Regions from separate parts of the Streptomyces sp. NPDC048461 genome, predicted to be linked through region 1. Evidence: riboswitches for the same ligand, from Rfam matches in the RefSeq annotation. Region 1 holds a riboswitch; the other holds the start of a gene.
The links. A riboswitch is a leader RNA that binds a small molecule or an ion and turns the genes downstream of it on or off. The one in region 1 is predicted to bind glycine.
Positions count from the first base shown of each region.

Region 2: it holds a riboswitch for glycine, as region 1 does, so the genes downstream of both, gcvP (aminomethyl-transferring glycine dehydrogenase) here and gcvT (glycine cleavage system aminomethyltransferase GcvT) in region 1, are expected to answer to the same signal.

Region 1 is NZ_JBVJGW010000001.1:426,853-434,795, forward strand. Features, by position in the region: gene ACZ6S8_RS01880 (L-serine ammonia-lyase) at 1-222, opposite strand, end outside; gene glyA (serine hydroxymethyltransferase) at 720-1,976, opposite strand; gene gcvH (glycine cleavage system protein GcvH) at 1,994-2,377, opposite strand; gene gcvT (glycine cleavage system aminomethyltransferase GcvT) at 2,479-3,594, opposite strand; glycine riboswitch at 3,788-3,891, opposite strand; gene ACZ6S8_RS01900 (AAA family ATPase) at 4,073-4,756, shown strand; gene ACZ6S8_RS01905 (enhanced serine sensitivity protein SseB) at 4,875-5,609, shown strand; gene ACZ6S8_RS01910 (enhanced serine sensitivity protein SseB C-terminal domain-containing protein) at 5,693-6,433, shown strand; gene ACZ6S8_RS01915 (ABC transporter permease) at 6,890-7,885, shown strand.
Region 2 is NZ_JBVJGW010000014.1:223,506-231,448, reverse strand. Features, by position in the region: gene ACZ6S8_RS24540 (bifunctional nuclease family protein) at 1-449, shown strand, start outside; gene ACZ6S8_RS24535 (MerR family transcriptional regulator) at 631-1,269, shown strand; gene ACZ6S8_RS24530 (DNA polymerase IV) at 1,411-2,871, shown strand; gene ACZ6S8_RS24525 (PRC-barrel domain-containing protein) at 2,905-3,297, opposite strand; glycine riboswitch at 3,410-3,508, shown strand; glycine riboswitch at 3,509-3,644, shown strand; gene gcvP (aminomethyl-transferring glycine dehydrogenase) at 3,705-6,590, shown strand; gene ACZ6S8_RS24515 (DUF5999 family protein) at 6,662-6,868, opposite strand; gene ACZ6S8_RS24510 (hypothetical protein) at 7,130-7,744, opposite strand.

The DNA of each region.
Region 1 (7,943 bases):
GTGCCCCTCCAGGCCCAGGAGCACCGCCTTGGGGGTGCCGTGACCGTGGCCGGTCGCGCCGAGCGAGCCGAACAGTTCGGCGCGCACGGACGCGGTCTGGGCGAGGACGCCGTCCTTCTTGAGCCGGGTCACGAACATGCGGGCCGCCCGCATGGGTCCGACCGTGTGGGAGGAGGACGGGCCGATGCCGATGGAGAAGAGGTCGAATACGGAGATGGCCACTGGCGGACTCCCTTGTCTGCTCGTGGGGTGGGAGGGGGCAGGAGAAGTGCGATTGGGCGGATTTTGTCCGGCAGACGAGCGTAACGCGTGCACATGAACGATTCGTCTGCCGGACCGGCACGAGGTGTGGCCGTCAGGCGCGGGCTTCCGGGCGCGCGGGCCGTCGGGCGGCTGTCGGGCGGCCGTCGGGCGTGGGCCGGCTCACGCCCCCGCCCCGGGCCGGGGCCGGCCCCGGCAGGCCCGCGCGGTGGGCCGCGACGCCCGCCCGCACGGCCCGGGCGCGGTCCCGGGCGGCGGGGGCGGGCGGCGGGGGCGGGGCGCCGAGGAAGAACACGGTTCACCGGGCCGGGGCGAACCGCCGGGCGAGGTTCCGCTCGCCCCGGCGGAAGGCGAAGGCCGGCGGGGCTCCGGTCATGAGAAGGGCCCGGTCCCGTGCGCGGGCCGGCGCAGGCCGGCACGGGCAGGACCGGGCCCTTCCGGATCACTCCCGGGCGCTCCTAGAGCGACGGGTACAGCGGGAACTTCGCGGCGAGCGCGGAGACGCGCGCCTTCAGGTCCTCGCTGTCGTACGCCGGCTTCAGCGCGGACGCGATGATCTCGGCGACCTCGGTGAAGGCCTCGGCGTCGAAGCCGCGCGTGGCCAGGGCCGGGGTGCCGATCCGCAGGCCCGAGGTGACCATGGGCGGCCGCGGGTCGTTCGGGATGGCGTTCCGGTTGACCGTGATGCCGATCTCGTGGAGCCGGTCCTCGGCCTGCTGGCCGTCCAGCTCGGAGTTGCGCAGGTCGACCAGGACCAGGTGGACGTCCGTACCGCCGGAGAGGACGGACACGCCGACCTCGGTGACGTCGGGCTGCACCAGGCGCTCGGCGATGATCTTCGCGCCCTCCAGGGTGCGGACCTGGCGCTCCTTGAAGCCCTCCGAGGCCGCGATCTTGAAGGAGACGGCCTTGGCCGCGATCACGTGCTCCAGCGGGCCGCCCTGCTGGCCCGGGAAGACCGCGGAGTTGATCTTCTTGGCCAGCTCCTGCGTCGACAGGATGACACCGCCGCGCGGACCGCCCAGGGTCTTGTGCGTGGTGGTGGTCACGACGTGGGCGTGCGGCACCGGGTTCGGGTGCAGACCCGCGGCCACCAGGCCCGCGAAGTGCGCCATGTCGACCATCAGGTACGCGCCGACCTCGTCCGCGATGCGGCGGAAGGCGGCGAAGTCCAGCTGGCGCGGGTAGGCGGACCAGCCCGCGACGATCAGCTGCGGCTTGGACTCCTTGGCGAGGCGCTCGACCTCGGCCATGTCGACCTGGCCGGTCTCGTCGACGTGGTACGGAACCACGTTGTAGAGCTTGCCGGAGAAGTTGATCTTCATGCCGTGGGTCAGGTGACCGCCGTGGGCCAGGTTCAGGCCCATGATCGTGTCGCCCGGCTTGATCAGCGCGAACATCGCGGCGGCGTTCGCCTGCGCACCGGAGTGCGGCTGGACGTTCGCGGCCTCGGCGCCGAACAGCGCCTTGATGCGGTCGATCGCGATCTGCTCGATCACGTCGACGTGCTCACAGCCGCCGTAGTAGCGGCGGCCCGGGTAGCCCTCGGCGTACTTGTTGGTCAGGACCGAGCCCTGGGCCTCCATGACGGCGACCGGAGCGAAGTTCTCCGACGCGATCATTTCCAGGGTCGACTGCTGGCGTACGAGCTCGGCGTCGACGGCTGCGGCGACGTCCGGGTCGAGCTCGTGGAGCGGGGTGTTCAGCACAGACATCAAGATCCCCTGGGGTGTCAGTTGTCGGAGTGGGTGAGCGCGGCGTACTCCTCGGCGGAGAGCAGGTCGCCCGGCTCCTCCGCGACGCGCACCTTGAACAGCCAGCCGCCCTCGAACGGGGCCGTGTTCACGAGCGCCGGGTCGTCCACGACGTCCTGGTTGAACTCGACGATCTCGCCGGAGACGGGGGAGTACAGGTCGCTGACCGACTTGGTCGACTCCAGCTCGCCACAGGTCTCGCCCGCGGTCACCGTGTCGCCCACCTCGGGAAGCTGGGCGTAGACGACGTCACCGAGCGCGTTGGCCGCGAACTCCGTGATGCCGACCGTCGAGACGCCGTCCTCGGCGACCGACAGCCACTCGTGCTCCTTGCTGTAACGCAGCTGCTGGGGGTTGCTCATGGCCTGATTCTCCTGGATGCGGGGGAGTGGGAACGAACAGCGGTCTCGGGTACTGAGACAGGACCGTACGGCTGCCCGTACGGCCGAGGTCTGAGGAAGGATTACTTCTGCCGCTTGTAGAACGGCAGGGCCACGACCTCGTACGGCTCATGCGTACCGCGAATGTCGACGCCGACGCCGGAGGTGCCGGGCGCGGCGTGCGCCGCGTCCACGTACGCCATCGCGATCGGCTTGCCCAGCGTCGGGGACGGGGCGCCCGAGGTCACCTCGCCGATGACCTCGCCGCCGGCGACGACCGGGAAACCGGCGCGCGGGACGCGGCGGCCCTCGGCGATCAGGCCGACCAGCTTGCGCGGCGGGTTCGAGGCGGCGCGCTCGGCGGCGGCCTCCAGCGCGGCGCGGCCGACGAAGTCCCCCTCCTTCTCGAACTTCACGACCCGGCCCAGACCCGCGTCGAACGGGGTGAGGGAGGTCGTCAGCTCGTGCCCGTACAGCGGCATGCCCGCCTCCAGGCGCAGCGTGTCGCGGCACGACAGGCCGGCCGGGACCAGGCCGACGCCCTCGCCGGCCTTGGTGAGGGCCTGCCACAGCTCCACGGCGTGCTCGGGGGAGACGAACAGCTCGAAGCCGTCCTCGCCGGTGTAGCCGGTACGGGCGATCAGCGCGGGCACGCCCGCGACGGTGCCCGGCAGGCCGGCGTAGTACTTCAGCCCGTCCAGGTCGGCGTCGGTCAGGGACTTCAGGATGCCGGGGGACTGCGGACCCTGGACGGCGAGCAGCGCGTACGCGTCGCGGTCGTCGCGGACCTCGGCGTCGAAGCCGGCGGCGCGCTCGGTGATCGCGTCCAGGACGACCTGGGCGTTGGAGGCGTTGGCGACGACCATGAACTCGGTCTCGCCGAGCCGATAGACGATCAGGTCGTCGAGGATCCCGCCGTCCGCCCGGCAGATGTGCGTGTAGCGGGCGCGGCCGACGCCGACGGTGGAGATGTTGCCGACCAGCGCGTAGTCGAGGACCTTGACGGCCTCCGGGCCGGTCAGGGTGATCTCGCCCATGTGGGACAGGTCGAAGAGACCGGCCTTCGTGCGTACGGCGTTGTGCTCGTCGCGCTCGCTCGCGTACCGCAGCGGCATGTCCCAGCCCGCGAAATCGGTCATGGTCGCACCGAGGGAACGGTGCAGCGCATCGAGGGCGGTCAGACGGGGGGCAGAGCTCATGGGTGTGACTCCCGGGTCCCAGGGCATCGACATGACATGACGAGGACGTTCCTCCCCATCTGTCATCGGAACCTGAGAGGTTCGCCGAGAGTTCCCCCGATCTTCCGATCCGGCGGGATTCGCGACTTGCACCTTGGGTGGAGCGCGCACCCCGGCCTCACGGGCGGCGGCACGGCTCGCTTTTCAGATCTGCCTCATCCACGCGGTACGGGGCCTGAGAGATTCAAGGGAGGTTCTTGCTCCTTCGGCGCCCGCGCACGGCCTTGCGGCGTGCCGGGACTCTCCCGCGCGGATTCAAGCGGCCGGTATGCAGTTGGTCCAGATGGCGCACATCATTGCACGCCGTGCGCGTGATCGGGCGGGCGGGCCCGAAAGACCGCGGCGTTCGCGGAGGTCCGGACCGGAACCGCCGGTCCCGGATTACCGTCTCTTTACACTCAGTGGGCAAGGGTCCTGGCGACCCGATTCGGGGGAGGCGATCACTGTGCGGAGATTCGGAGTAGTGGCGACGACGACGGGAACCGTGGACGCGGTGCCGGAGCAGCGTGGCCCGCGCGTCCGCCGGGCGGCCGACGCGGCCGGCCCCGGCGCCGTACGGGACCTGCGCGGTCCGGCGGTGCGCGGGCCCCAGCGGCTCGCCTTCGCCGCCGGGGACATCGTCGTCGTGTCCGGACTGCCCGGCGGCGGCAAGAGCACCCTGATCAAGCGGGCGGCCGCCGAGGGCGGGTCCGTCGACTCCCAGGACACCCGCGAGCGCTGGGAGCGCCGGATGCCCGGGTTCCTCCCGTACGGCGCCTACCGGCCGCTGGTCCGCGCCGCCCACTACTGGGGACTGTGGCGCGTCCTGCGCTCCGGCGCCTCGGTGGTCGTCCACGACTGCGGCACCCAGAGCTGGGTGCGCGGCCTGCTCGCGGCGGCCGCCCGCCGCCGGGGCCGCGAGCTGCACCTGCTGTTCCTGGACAGCAGCCCCGAGGAGGCCCTCTCCGGGCAGGCGGCCCGCGGGCGGCGCGTGTCGGCGTACGCCTTCTCCCGGCACCGGGGCGCGGTGGCGCGCCTGCTGCGCGACGCCGAGGCCGGCCGGCCGCCGGCGGGCTGCGCCTCGGCGACGCTGCTGGACCGCCGCTCGGCCGCAGCGGTGACGCGGATCGCGTTCCACGGCTGATCCGGCCGCGGGCGCCCGCCGCCCGGGACCGGGACAGCGGGACCCCGCGCGGCCCGGGCCCCGGCAGCGGATAGCCTTCGGCACCGGACGCGGTGGCACCACACGGAGGCAGGGGAACATGCAGGGCAGCGGCTGGCCGGAGAACGAACTGGAGCAGGTGCTCGGAGCGGCACTGGGGCAGCCCGACGCGGGGGCGCGGATCCTCGAGGTGCTCGGGCGCAGCCGGGTATGGGTGCCGCTGCCCGCCGGCGGGGCCCCCGACGCGGCGAGCCTGTCCCTGCCGACCATGGACATCGCCGGGGCGGCCTACGTCCCCGTCTACAGCTCCGAGGCGCAGTTCCGCTACTGCGCCGGTCCCGCCATGGACTTCGCCGTGGCCCCCGCCGTCGAGTTCGCCCGCGGCCTGCCCCCGCAGCTCGGCATCGCCGTGAACCCCGAGGGCGCCGTCGGCGTCCCCCTTCCCCCGCCCGCCGTCGCGGAACTGTGCCGCATCGGACGCAGCCCCCTCGACGGACCCGCGTCCGGCGGCCGCGTCCGGCTGTACGAGCCCGACTGGCAGGACGACCCGGTGGACTTCCTGGCCGCCGCCACGGAGGAGTTCCGGGCGACCGGGGCGGTCACCGCCGCGTACCGCTGCCTCGCCAGCGTCGAGGGCGGGGAGCCACAGCTGTTCATCGGTGTCCGGCTGGTGGGATGGGACCCCGGGACGCAGAACGCCCCGATGGAGGCCCTCGGCCGGGCCCTGACCCGCGTCCCGCCGCCGTGGCCGGTGCAGTTGATCCTCCTGGACGCCGCCGAGGACCCGGTCACGGACTGGATTCGTGAGCGCGTACGCCCCTTCTACCTTCCGTAGGGCCGCTTAAGGTGGTCACACCTGCGGCCGCACGCGCGGCCCGGGTACGCGTGGACGACGGGCGGACGAAGAAGGGGTACCGGGTGAGTGCGTCAGGCACGGCCGCGGCCGGGCAGGTCGAGCACATGCTGCGCCAGGTGACTCCCGGGCGCTATGAGAGCTACGAGTCACTGCTGCACGCCCTCTCCGAGGGCCGGCTGTGGATGCTGCTGTGGCAGGGGCAGCCGGGATCCCCGGACGCCCAGTACGGCGGCATGGAGGTGGAGGGCCTCGGCTACGCGCCGTGCGTGACCTCCCCGCAGGAGCTGGCCGCCAGCGGCTGGAACCGGGGCTACGAGGTCGTCACGGGCCGGGACATCGCCCGCGCCCTGTACCCGGACCGCTGGGGGCTGTGGCTCAACCCGCACGCCTCGGGCGGCGGGCTCGGCGTGCCCTGGGCGGACCTGCGCCGGATCGCCACGGGCCTGGACCGGATGCCGGCCGGCCCGCTGCGGCTGTCGGAGCCCGCCATCGAGCTCCCGCAGTTCTACGGGCTGCTGACCCGGCACGCCCACCGCACGCCCGCCGTGCGGTCGCTGCGCCGCGCCTGGGTGCAGCCCGCGCTGGGCTCGCCGTACCTCGCGGTCGGGCTCGACCTGTACGACGCCTCCGCGCCCGCGCTGGAATCCGTACGGGAGATGATGCGCCAGTCGGTGGGCGTGGTCCCCGAGGGCGTCCCGGTGTGCACCGTCGCGCTGGCCGACGAGCACGACCCGGTGGCGATGTGGCTGCGGGCGCAGACCCGGCCGTTCTACGACCGCGAGGGCCAGGGTCCGGCGTACTGAAACCGGGTGCGCCGACCGCACCCCGGGCCCGTCCCGAGAGATCCGCATACTGAGACATCCGTCTCGAAGGCCGCACCGGAGTCCGCCGGTGCGGTCTTTCGCATTTCCCGTCGAATCCGCCCAAGAAGGCTGCCCTAAGTGGCAGTTGGCCCGGATGTCCGTTCCGCGCCTAACGGGCGGTCTTTCACCGCTGAACAGCCCGCGCGGTTCGGATAACGGAAGGTGTAGGCGCAGATCACGGTTGCGCATCACATCCCCGGCAGGTCTGGCGGGCGGCTCAGACGCCGTTGAAGACTCCCCCCACCGAAGGCCGGTCAATCCAGCAAGCACCAGCTCTTCACGTGCACTTCAGGCGCATTTCGTGCCGATCGCACCATCAGCGACGCCGATAGAACCAAGCCGCCACAGCGGCGGGCATGGGCCGGCCACCGTCGGCCGAGAGGGGTCCCCACCACGATGACGGCACCACTGCACGACACCAGCGCGGCCGGGCCCGCGGCCGTGGCCGCCCCCGACGTCCCGCAGAAGGCGATCGAGGGGCGCTCTCCGTGGAAGATCGCGTGGATCCGCCTCAAGCGTGACAAGGTCGCCCTGGCCGGCGGTGTCGTCGTGCTCCTGCTGATCCTCGTCGCACTGTTCGCGCCGCTGATCGTCAAGCTCCTCGGGCACCCGCCGGAGGAGCTGCACGAGGACATGCTGGACCCGCTGCTCGGCCTGCCGGCCGGCGACTGGGGCGGCATGAGCGGGGACTTCCTGCTGGGCGTCGAGCCGGTCAACGGCCGCGACGTCTTCAGCCGGATCGTCTACGGCGCGCGGATCTCGCTGCTCGTGGCCTTCCTGTCCGCCTTCGTGGCGGTCGGGCTCGGCACCTTCTTCGGCATCATCGCGGGCTACTTCGGCGGCTGGGTCGACGCGGCCGTCAGCCGCGTCATGGACCTGCTGCTGGCCTTCCCGCAACTGCTGTTCATCATCGCGCTGATCTCCGTCATCCCCAGCAAGCTCTGGGGCTTCGAGGGCTCGGGCCTGCGCATCGCCGTGCTGGTGCTGGTCATCGGCTTCTTCGGCTGGCCGTACATCGGCCGCATCGTCCGCGGGCAGACCCTGTCGCTGCGCGAACGGGAGTACGTCGAAGCCGCGCGCAGCCTCGGCGCGGGCCGCATGTACATCCTCTTCCGCGAACTGCTTCCGAACCTGGTGGCGCCCATCACCGTCTACTCGACGCTGATGATCCCCACCAACGTGCTGACCGAGGCGGCCCTCAGCTTCCTCGGAGTCGGCGTCAAGCCGCCCACGCCGTCCTGGGGAGAGACCCTCTCCACGGCCGTGCGGACCTACGAGGACGATCCGCTCTTCATGATCTTCCCCGGTGTGGCGATCTTCATCACCGTGCTGGCCTTCAACCTCTTCGGCGACGGCGTCCGTGACGCCCTCGACCCGAAGGGCTCCCGCTAGCCACCGCAGGGCAAACCAGGAACCGGCTTCGAGCCGTACGTACACCGGAACTACAACG
Region 2 (7,943 bases), on a different contig from region 1:
TCCGGGTGGAAATGCCCTCCAACCAACCGATCGTGCTCCTGCGTGAAGTGGGAGGCGATCGGTACCTCCCCATCTGGATCGGTCCAGGGGAGGCGACCGCCATTGCCTTCGCGCAGCAGGGCATGGCCCCTGCCCGGCCGCTGACGCACGACCTGTTCAAGGACGTGCTGGAAGCGGTCGGCGAGGAGCTCACCGAGGTCCGGATCACGGATCTGCGGGAGGGCGTCTTCTACGCGGAGCTCGTCTTCGCCAGCGGGGTCGAGGTGAGCGCGAGGCCGTCCGACGCCATAGCGCTGGCCCTGCGGACGGGGACGCCGATCTACGGCAGTGACGGCGTGCTCGACGACGCCGGAATCGCCATTCCCGACGAGCAGGAGGACGAGGTGGAGAAGTTCCGCGAGTTCCTCGACCAGATCTCGCCCGAGGACTTCGGCACCGGCCCGCAGTAGGGCGCAGGCCGCGTCGTCCACGGGGAAGTGCCGGCCCATTCGATGAGCCCTTCCCGGCAATCGGATACGGGAAACCACTCTCAGGGTGATTATCACTCGGCGTGCCGAGTGTGGCGATCGTTGACGCACCCCTGGTGACTGCCTACCTTCAAGGTGGGCAGGTCAAGGACGGAGGGTCGGCGTGAGGATCACGGGCGACGGTACGACCGGGGGCATCCCCGTACGGAGTGACGGCGGACCGTACCCGCTTTACGGCAGCACGGTGGGGTCCGCGCGACGTCAGCCGGAGTCCACGCCGGTCGCACCGGTGGGCGACGCCCCGGTGCCCGAGGAGGTCGGCTACCGCGGGCCCACGGCGTGCGCCGCGGCCGGGATCACCTACCGGCAGCTCGACTACTGGGCCCGGACCGGGCTGGTGGAGCCCAGCGTGCGGGCCGCCTACGGGTCGGGCACGCAGCGGCTGTACAGCTTCCGGGACGTGGTGGTCCTCAAGATCGTGAAGCGCCTGCTGGACACCGGTGTGGCGCTCCAGAACATCCGCACGGCCGTACAGCACCTGCGGGACCCCCAATTCGCGGACCTGGAGCGGACGACGCTCATGAGCGACGGCGCCTCCGTGTACGAGTGCACCTCGCCGGACCAGGTCGTGAGCCTGCTCCAGGGCGGTCAGGGCGTCTTCGGCATCGCCGTGGGCGTCGTGTGGCGGGACGTGGAGAGTGCGCTGGGGCAGCTGCACGGGGAGCGGGTGGCCACGGGCGAGACCGTCGTCGGCCACCACCCGGCGGACGAGCTGGCGGCCCGCCGCAACCGGGCCGTGTGAGCCCGGCCTGAGCACGTACGGCCGTTCCGGCGGGCGCGGGGCCCTGAGGGGGCTCCGCGCCCGCCGGCCGTTGCGGCCCGGCCGCGGGCGCCCCGGAACCGGTTCCCGGGATTGTCAGAGGCGTAGGGCAGCATCGGGGGCGTGAGAGCCGCGCCAACCATCCTGCACCTGGACATGGATGCCTTCTACGCCTCCGTGGAGCAGGCGTCGAAGCCGAGCCTGCGGGGCAAGGCCGTGATCGTCGGAGGGCTCGGTCCGCGCGGGGTCGTCGCCACCGCCTCGTACGAGGCGCGGCGCTTCGGGGTGCACTCGGCCATGCCGATGGCGCAGGCCCGGCGGCTCTGCCCGAACGGTGCCTGCCTGGTCCCGCGCTTCAGCCTCTACCGCGAGGTCAGCGACGTGGTCATGGCCCTGCTGCGGGAGCTGTCGCCGCTGGTGGAGCCGCTGAGCCTGGACGAGGCGTTCGTGGACCTGGAGGCGGGCGGCGTCGCCTTCGACGCCCGCAGCGCCCGGGAGACGGGCGAGCGGCTGCGCGCGGACATCAGGGCGGCCACGAGCCTGAGCGGGTCGGTGGGACTGGCCGGATCGAAGATGCTGGCCAAGGTGGCGTCCGAGGAGGCCAAGCCGGCCGGGCTGTTGCTGATCGAGCCGGGGACCGAGCGGGAGCTGCTCGCGCCGATGTCCGTACGGACCCTGCCCGGGGTGGGCCCGGCGACCGGGGAACACCTGCGCCGGGCCGGGATCACCACTGTGGGCGAACTGGCGGAGGCCGGGGAGGACGAGCTGGTGCGGATGGTCGGGCGCGCGCACGGCGCCGGCCTCCACCGGATGGCCCTGGGGCTGGACGACCGGCCGGTGGTCGCCGAGCGGGACGCGAAATCGGTGTCGGTCGAGGACACCTTCGACGTGGACCTGCACGACCGGGTCCGCATCCGCACCGAGGTGCAGCGGCTCGCGGACCGGTGCGTGCGCAGGCTCCGGGAGTCCCGGCACTCGGGCCGCACGATCGTGCTGAAGGTGCGCCGGTTCGACTTCTCGACCCTCACGCGCTCGGAGACGCTGCGCGGGCCCACCGACGACCCCGGGGTGGTGCGGGAGGCCGCGGCGCGGCTGCTGGAGGGCGTGGACACCACGGGCGGGGTGCGGCTGCTCGGGGTGGGGGTCACGGGGCTGGCGGACTACACGCAGGAGGACCTGTTCGCCCAGGCCGCCGCGACGCTCGCCGCCGAGGGGGACGGGCGGGCCGGGGACCCGCCCGACGGGGCGGCGGAGGGTTCGGCGGGGCCGTCGGAGGCCGGCGCCGCCGCGCCGGAGGCGCCTGCCTCGGGGAACGCCGGGCCGGCCGTCCCGCCCGGGCCGCCGGGGGAGGCGGAGGCCGCCGCCGAGCGGCGCTGGGCGCCCGGGAACGACGTACGGCACGCCGTCCACGGGCCGGGGTGGGTGCAGGGCAGCGGGGTCGGGCGGGTGACCGTACGGTTCGAGCGGCCCGGGTCGGCCCCCGGCCGGGTGCGCACCTTCCGGGTGGACGATCCCGAGCTGGAGGCGGCCGATCCGCTGCCGCTGGTGGGGGAGCCGGTGGAGGAGGGGCCGGGCAGGGCCTGAGGGGCGCCCGGGCCGGCCGGGGAGGGGCGGCGGTCAGCCGTCGTCGCCCGCCAGCCGGCCGAAGTCGCGCGGCTGCTCCGGGGGCGGGGGCGCCTGGTGGAACTCGGAGGGGAGGGTCACGTCCAGGCCGTAGTGGTGGTAGAGCTGCAGCTCCTGTTCGGGGGAGAGGTGGCGGCCGACGCCGAAGTCGGGGGCGTCCTTGATCAGGGAGCGGTCGAACGGGACGCGCAGGGCGTCCCCGACCAGCTCGCTCGGCTCCAGCGGGACGAAGGCGTCCCGGCTGAACAGGCCCGTCCGTACGGCGGCCCATTCCGGGACGCCGGTGGCGTCGTCGAGGTAGACCTCGTCGATGGTGCCGATCTTGCTGCCGTTCCGGTCGAACGCCTTGCGGCCGATCAGGCTGCGCGGATCGATGTCGGTCTGCACGGTCCCTCCACTTGGTCGCAACTCCTCCGTAATGACTACAGAAGTGCATATTGGGAGTCGAGGCCACTCGGGGAGGCCCCGGAACGGCGCTGGTAGGCTGGGTGGCGGCTGTCGACCCTGTGCGGGAGAGTCCTCCGAATGAGCTCGCCGGAGGCGCCGAAGGAGCAAATCCTCCCCGGAATCTCTCAGGCATACGTACCGCACGGACGAGGCCACTCTGGAAAGCAGGAGCGGGAACCGGGCGCGCAGTGCCGGTCCCTCTCCTCACCGACGGTGAAAGCCGGAGCTCGAGGGCGATCCCCACGACTCCGGTGAAACTCTCAGGTTGAGATGACAGAGGGGGAGGCCGTCCGGGTGCCCGCGCCGTGGTGCCCCTCGCAGGTCATACGACCAGGAGGCCTCCGTACATGACCGCCAACCGCATTCCGCTCTCCCAGCTTGAGCGAGGCATCCCCTTCGAGCAGCGCCACATCGGCCCGGACGCCGGGGCGCAGGCGAAGATGCTCGCCCAGGTGGGCTACGGCTCCCTGGACGAACTGACCGCCGCCGCGGTACCGGATGTGATCAAGACCGCCGAAGCGCTGAACCTGCCCGAGGCGCGGACCGAGGCCGAGGTGCTGGCCGAGCTGCGGTCGCTCGCCGACCGCAACCAGGTCCTCACCCCCATGATCGGTCTCGGCTACTACGGGACCTTCACGCCGCCGGTGATCCTTCGCAACGTCATGGAGAACCCGGCCTGGTACACGGCGTACACCCCGTACCAGCCGGAGATCTCGCAGGGCCGTCTGGAGGCGCTGCTGAACTTCCAGACCGTCGTCGCCGACCTGACCGGTCTGCCGACCTCGGGCGCCTCGCTGCTCGACGAGGGCACGGCGGCCGCCGAGGCCATGTCCCTGGCCCGCCGCGTCGGCAAGGTCAAGGGCGGCGTCTTCCTGATCGACGCCGACGCGCTGCCGCAGACCATCGCCGTGATCGAGACCCGCGCCGAGCCCACGGGCGTGGAGATCGTCGTCGCCGACCTCTCCGACGGCATCCCGGCCGAGATCGCCGAGCGCGGCGTGTTCGGCGTGCTGCTCCAGTACCCGGGTGCCTCCGGCGCCGTCCGCGACATCAAGCCGGTCATCGACCAGGCGCACGGGCTCGGCGCCGTCGTCACCGTCTCGGCCGACCTGCTCGCCCTGACCCTGCTGACCTCGCCGGGCGAGCTGGGCGCGGACATCGCGGTCGGCACCACCCAGCGCTTCGGCGTCCCGATGGGCTTCGGCGGACCGCACGCCGGCTACATGGCCGTCCAGGCCAAGCACGCCCGCTCGCTCCCGGGCCGCCTCGTCGGCGTCTCCGTGGACGCGGACGGCAACAAGGCGTACCGCCTGGCCCTGCAGACCCGCGAGCAGCACATCCGCCGCGAGAAGGCCACCAGCAACATCTGTACCGCGCAGGTGCTGCTCGCCGTCATGGCCGCCATGTACGCCGTCTACCACGGCCCGGACGGCCTGCGGACGATCGCCCGCCGGACGCACCGCTACGCCGCCCTCCTCGCCGCGGGCCTGCGGGCCGGCGGGGTCGAGATCGTCCACGGCTCGTACTTCGACACCCTCACCGCGCGGGTTCCCGGCCGGGCCGACGAGGTCGTCGCCGCCGCCCGCGAGGGCGGGGTCAACCTGTACCGCGTCGACGCGGACCTCGTCTCCCTCTCCTGCGACGAGACCACCCTGCGCGCCGACGTCGAGGCCGTCTGGGCCGCCTTCGGCGTCAGCGCCGACATCGAGGCGCTCGACGCGACCACGGCCGACGCACTGCCCGAGGCCCTGCTGCGCTCGGACGAGGTCCTCACGCACCCGGTCTTCCACCAGCACCGCTCCGAGACCGCGATGCTGCGCTACCTGCGCAAGCTCTCGGACAAGGACTACGCGCTGGACCGCGGCATGATCCCGCTGGGCTCCTGCACCATGAAGCTCAACGCCACCACCGAGATGGAGGCCGTCACCTGGCCCGAGTTCGGCCAGGTGCACCCGTTCGCCCCGGTGGAGCAGGCCGAGGGGTACCTCACGCTCATCACCGAGCTGGAGGAACGTCTCTGCGAGGTCACCGGCTACGACAAGGTCTCCATTCAGCCCAACGCGGGCTCGCAGGGTGAGCTGGCCGGTCTGCTGGCCGTGCGCGCCTACCACCGCGCCAACGGCGACGAGCAGCGCACCATCTGCCTCATCCCGTCCTCCGCGCACGGCACGAACGCCGCCAGCGCCGTGATGGCCGGCATGAAGGTCGTCGTCGTCAAGACGGCCGACGACGGCGAGGTCGACGCGGCGGACCTGCGGGCGAAGATCGAGCAGTACCGCGACGAGCTCGCCGTACTGATGATCACCTACCCCTCCACGCACGGTGTGTTCGAGGAGCACGTCGCCGACATCTGCGCCCAGGTGCACGACGCCGGTGGCCAGGTCTACGTGGACGGCGCGAACCTCAACGCCCTGGTGGGCCTGGCCAAGCCGGGTCACTTCGGCGGCGACGTCTCGCACCTGAACCTGCACAAGACCTTCTGCATCCCGCACGGCGGCGGCGGTCCGGGCGTCGGCCCGGTCGGTGTCCGGGCGCACCTGGCCCCGTACCTGCCGAACCACCCGCTGCAGCCGACCGCCGGCCCCGAGACGGGCGTCGGCCCGATCTCCGCCGCGCCGTGGGGCTCCGCGGGCATCCTGCCGATCTCGTGGTCGTACGTGCGCCTGATGGGCGGCGAGGGCCTCAAGCGCGCCACCCAGGTGGCGGTGCTCGGTGCCAACTACATCGCCAAGCGCCTGGAGCCGCACTACCCGGTGCTGTACACGGGCCCCGGCAACCTGGTCGCGCACGAGTGCATCATCGACCTGCGCCCGCTGACGAAGACCACCGGCGTCAGCGTGGACGACATCGCCAAGCGCCTGATCGACTACGGCTTCCACGCGCCGACCATGTCGTTCCCGGTCGCCGGAACGCTGATGATCGAGCCGACGGAGTCCGAGGACCTCGCCGAAATCGACCGCTTCTGCGACGCGATGATCGCCATCCGTGCCGAGATCGAGCGGGTCGCGGGCGGCGAATGGCCGCTGGAGGACAACCCGCTGGCCAACTCCCCGCACACGGCGGCGGCGCTGGGCGGCGAGTGGAACCACCCGTACACCCGTGACGAGGCGGTCTTCCCGGCCGGGGTCACGGCCGCGGAGAAGTACTGGCCGCCGGTCCGCCGCATCGACGGTGCGTTCGGTGACCGGAACCTGGTCTGCTCCTGCCCGCCGCTGGACGAGTACGACAACTGACGCCAGGCGCCGACAAGGGGCCGGTCCGGGATCTCCTCCCGGGCCGGCCCCTTCGTCGTTGCCGCGGCGGGTCAGGCCGCCTTCATCACCTGGGCGGCCGCCAGCGGGCGGTGCGGGGCGATGATCCTGCCGTCGGGCAGCAGCTCCCCGGTGTCCTCGAAGAGCAGGACTCCGTTGCACAGCAGGCTCCAGCCCTGTTCCGGGTGGTTCGCCACGGGGTGCGCGGCCTCCCGGTCGGCGGAGTCGGCTGACGGGCAGGCTGGCTGGTGCTGGCACATGGATGCGTTCTTTCGCTGCGGTGTGGTCTGCGTGCTACGGCTCGATGCGTGGTTCATGGCCGTCCCCCTGGGTCATCCCCGCACCCGCGGGGAGCTTGTCATCAGTCTTCCCCCACGACAGCCGCTTCGCAGGTATTTCCCGGCAGCTGTCCTCACAGAATGATGACGCATCACCCGTGCGGGCGGTTCAGTCCAACTCCCCTGTCATTTCGGGTGGTTCGAGAGTGGCCCGAGCGGGCTAGGCCGAATGGGCCACTCGGGTCAGGCGGCCGGTGCGGCCAGCGTGGGCGGGACCGGTGCCGGGGTCAGCCGGCGGGTGAGCGCGGGCAGCAGCTCGGACACCGGGTGCGGACGGAACGCCGCGATGCCGGGCGGGGCGGGCGCCAGCGGGACGAGCAGGTCCTCGCCGGCGGGCAGGCCCGCGGAGGCGTCGGCGCCGACCGCGCCGTGCAGCCACAGGGTCAGCATGTACAGCTCCGGTACGGACAGCAGCCGCGGCTGGTAGGCCGTGGGGAGCGACTCCGCCTGGCGCAGGGCGCGTTCGGTGGCGGCGACGTACGGCCCCTCGAAGAAGTGCGAGAAGACCCAGCCGTCCGGGGTCAGCCGGGTGTCGGCCGCCGCGACGTGGCGGTCGCCGCTGCGGATCAGGAACCGCCAGCCGATGAGCCGGGTGCGGGGCGGCCTGCCGCCGGCCGCGAGGTTGGACGTGAGCAGCCGGTCCATGACGTGCACCGGGAGCGGCAGTTCGGCGGTCATCGGTCCCTGGACCGCGCGCAGGGCCGGAGTGTGTGCCTCGTGGACGGCGGTGGGGGAACCGAGTGCCGCGAGGACGCTGCGCAGGGCGGGCGCGGGAGCCGGAGGGACATGCAGCGGCATGGTGGGTCGCCTCTCACTTTGGGAGACCGGTGGAACGGGGGCAGGTGCGGACGGCGCTGTCGCATTCTGGGGCCAGAGGGGGGCTGAGGGGCAATGGCCGCGCGCCAACTCTCTGCCTCGTTTGCGGAGTTTATACGACCTGTGTTCACGCAGTGTTTCAGCTAGCTGTCCCGGCTATTACAGGCAAGTCGCTTACCGG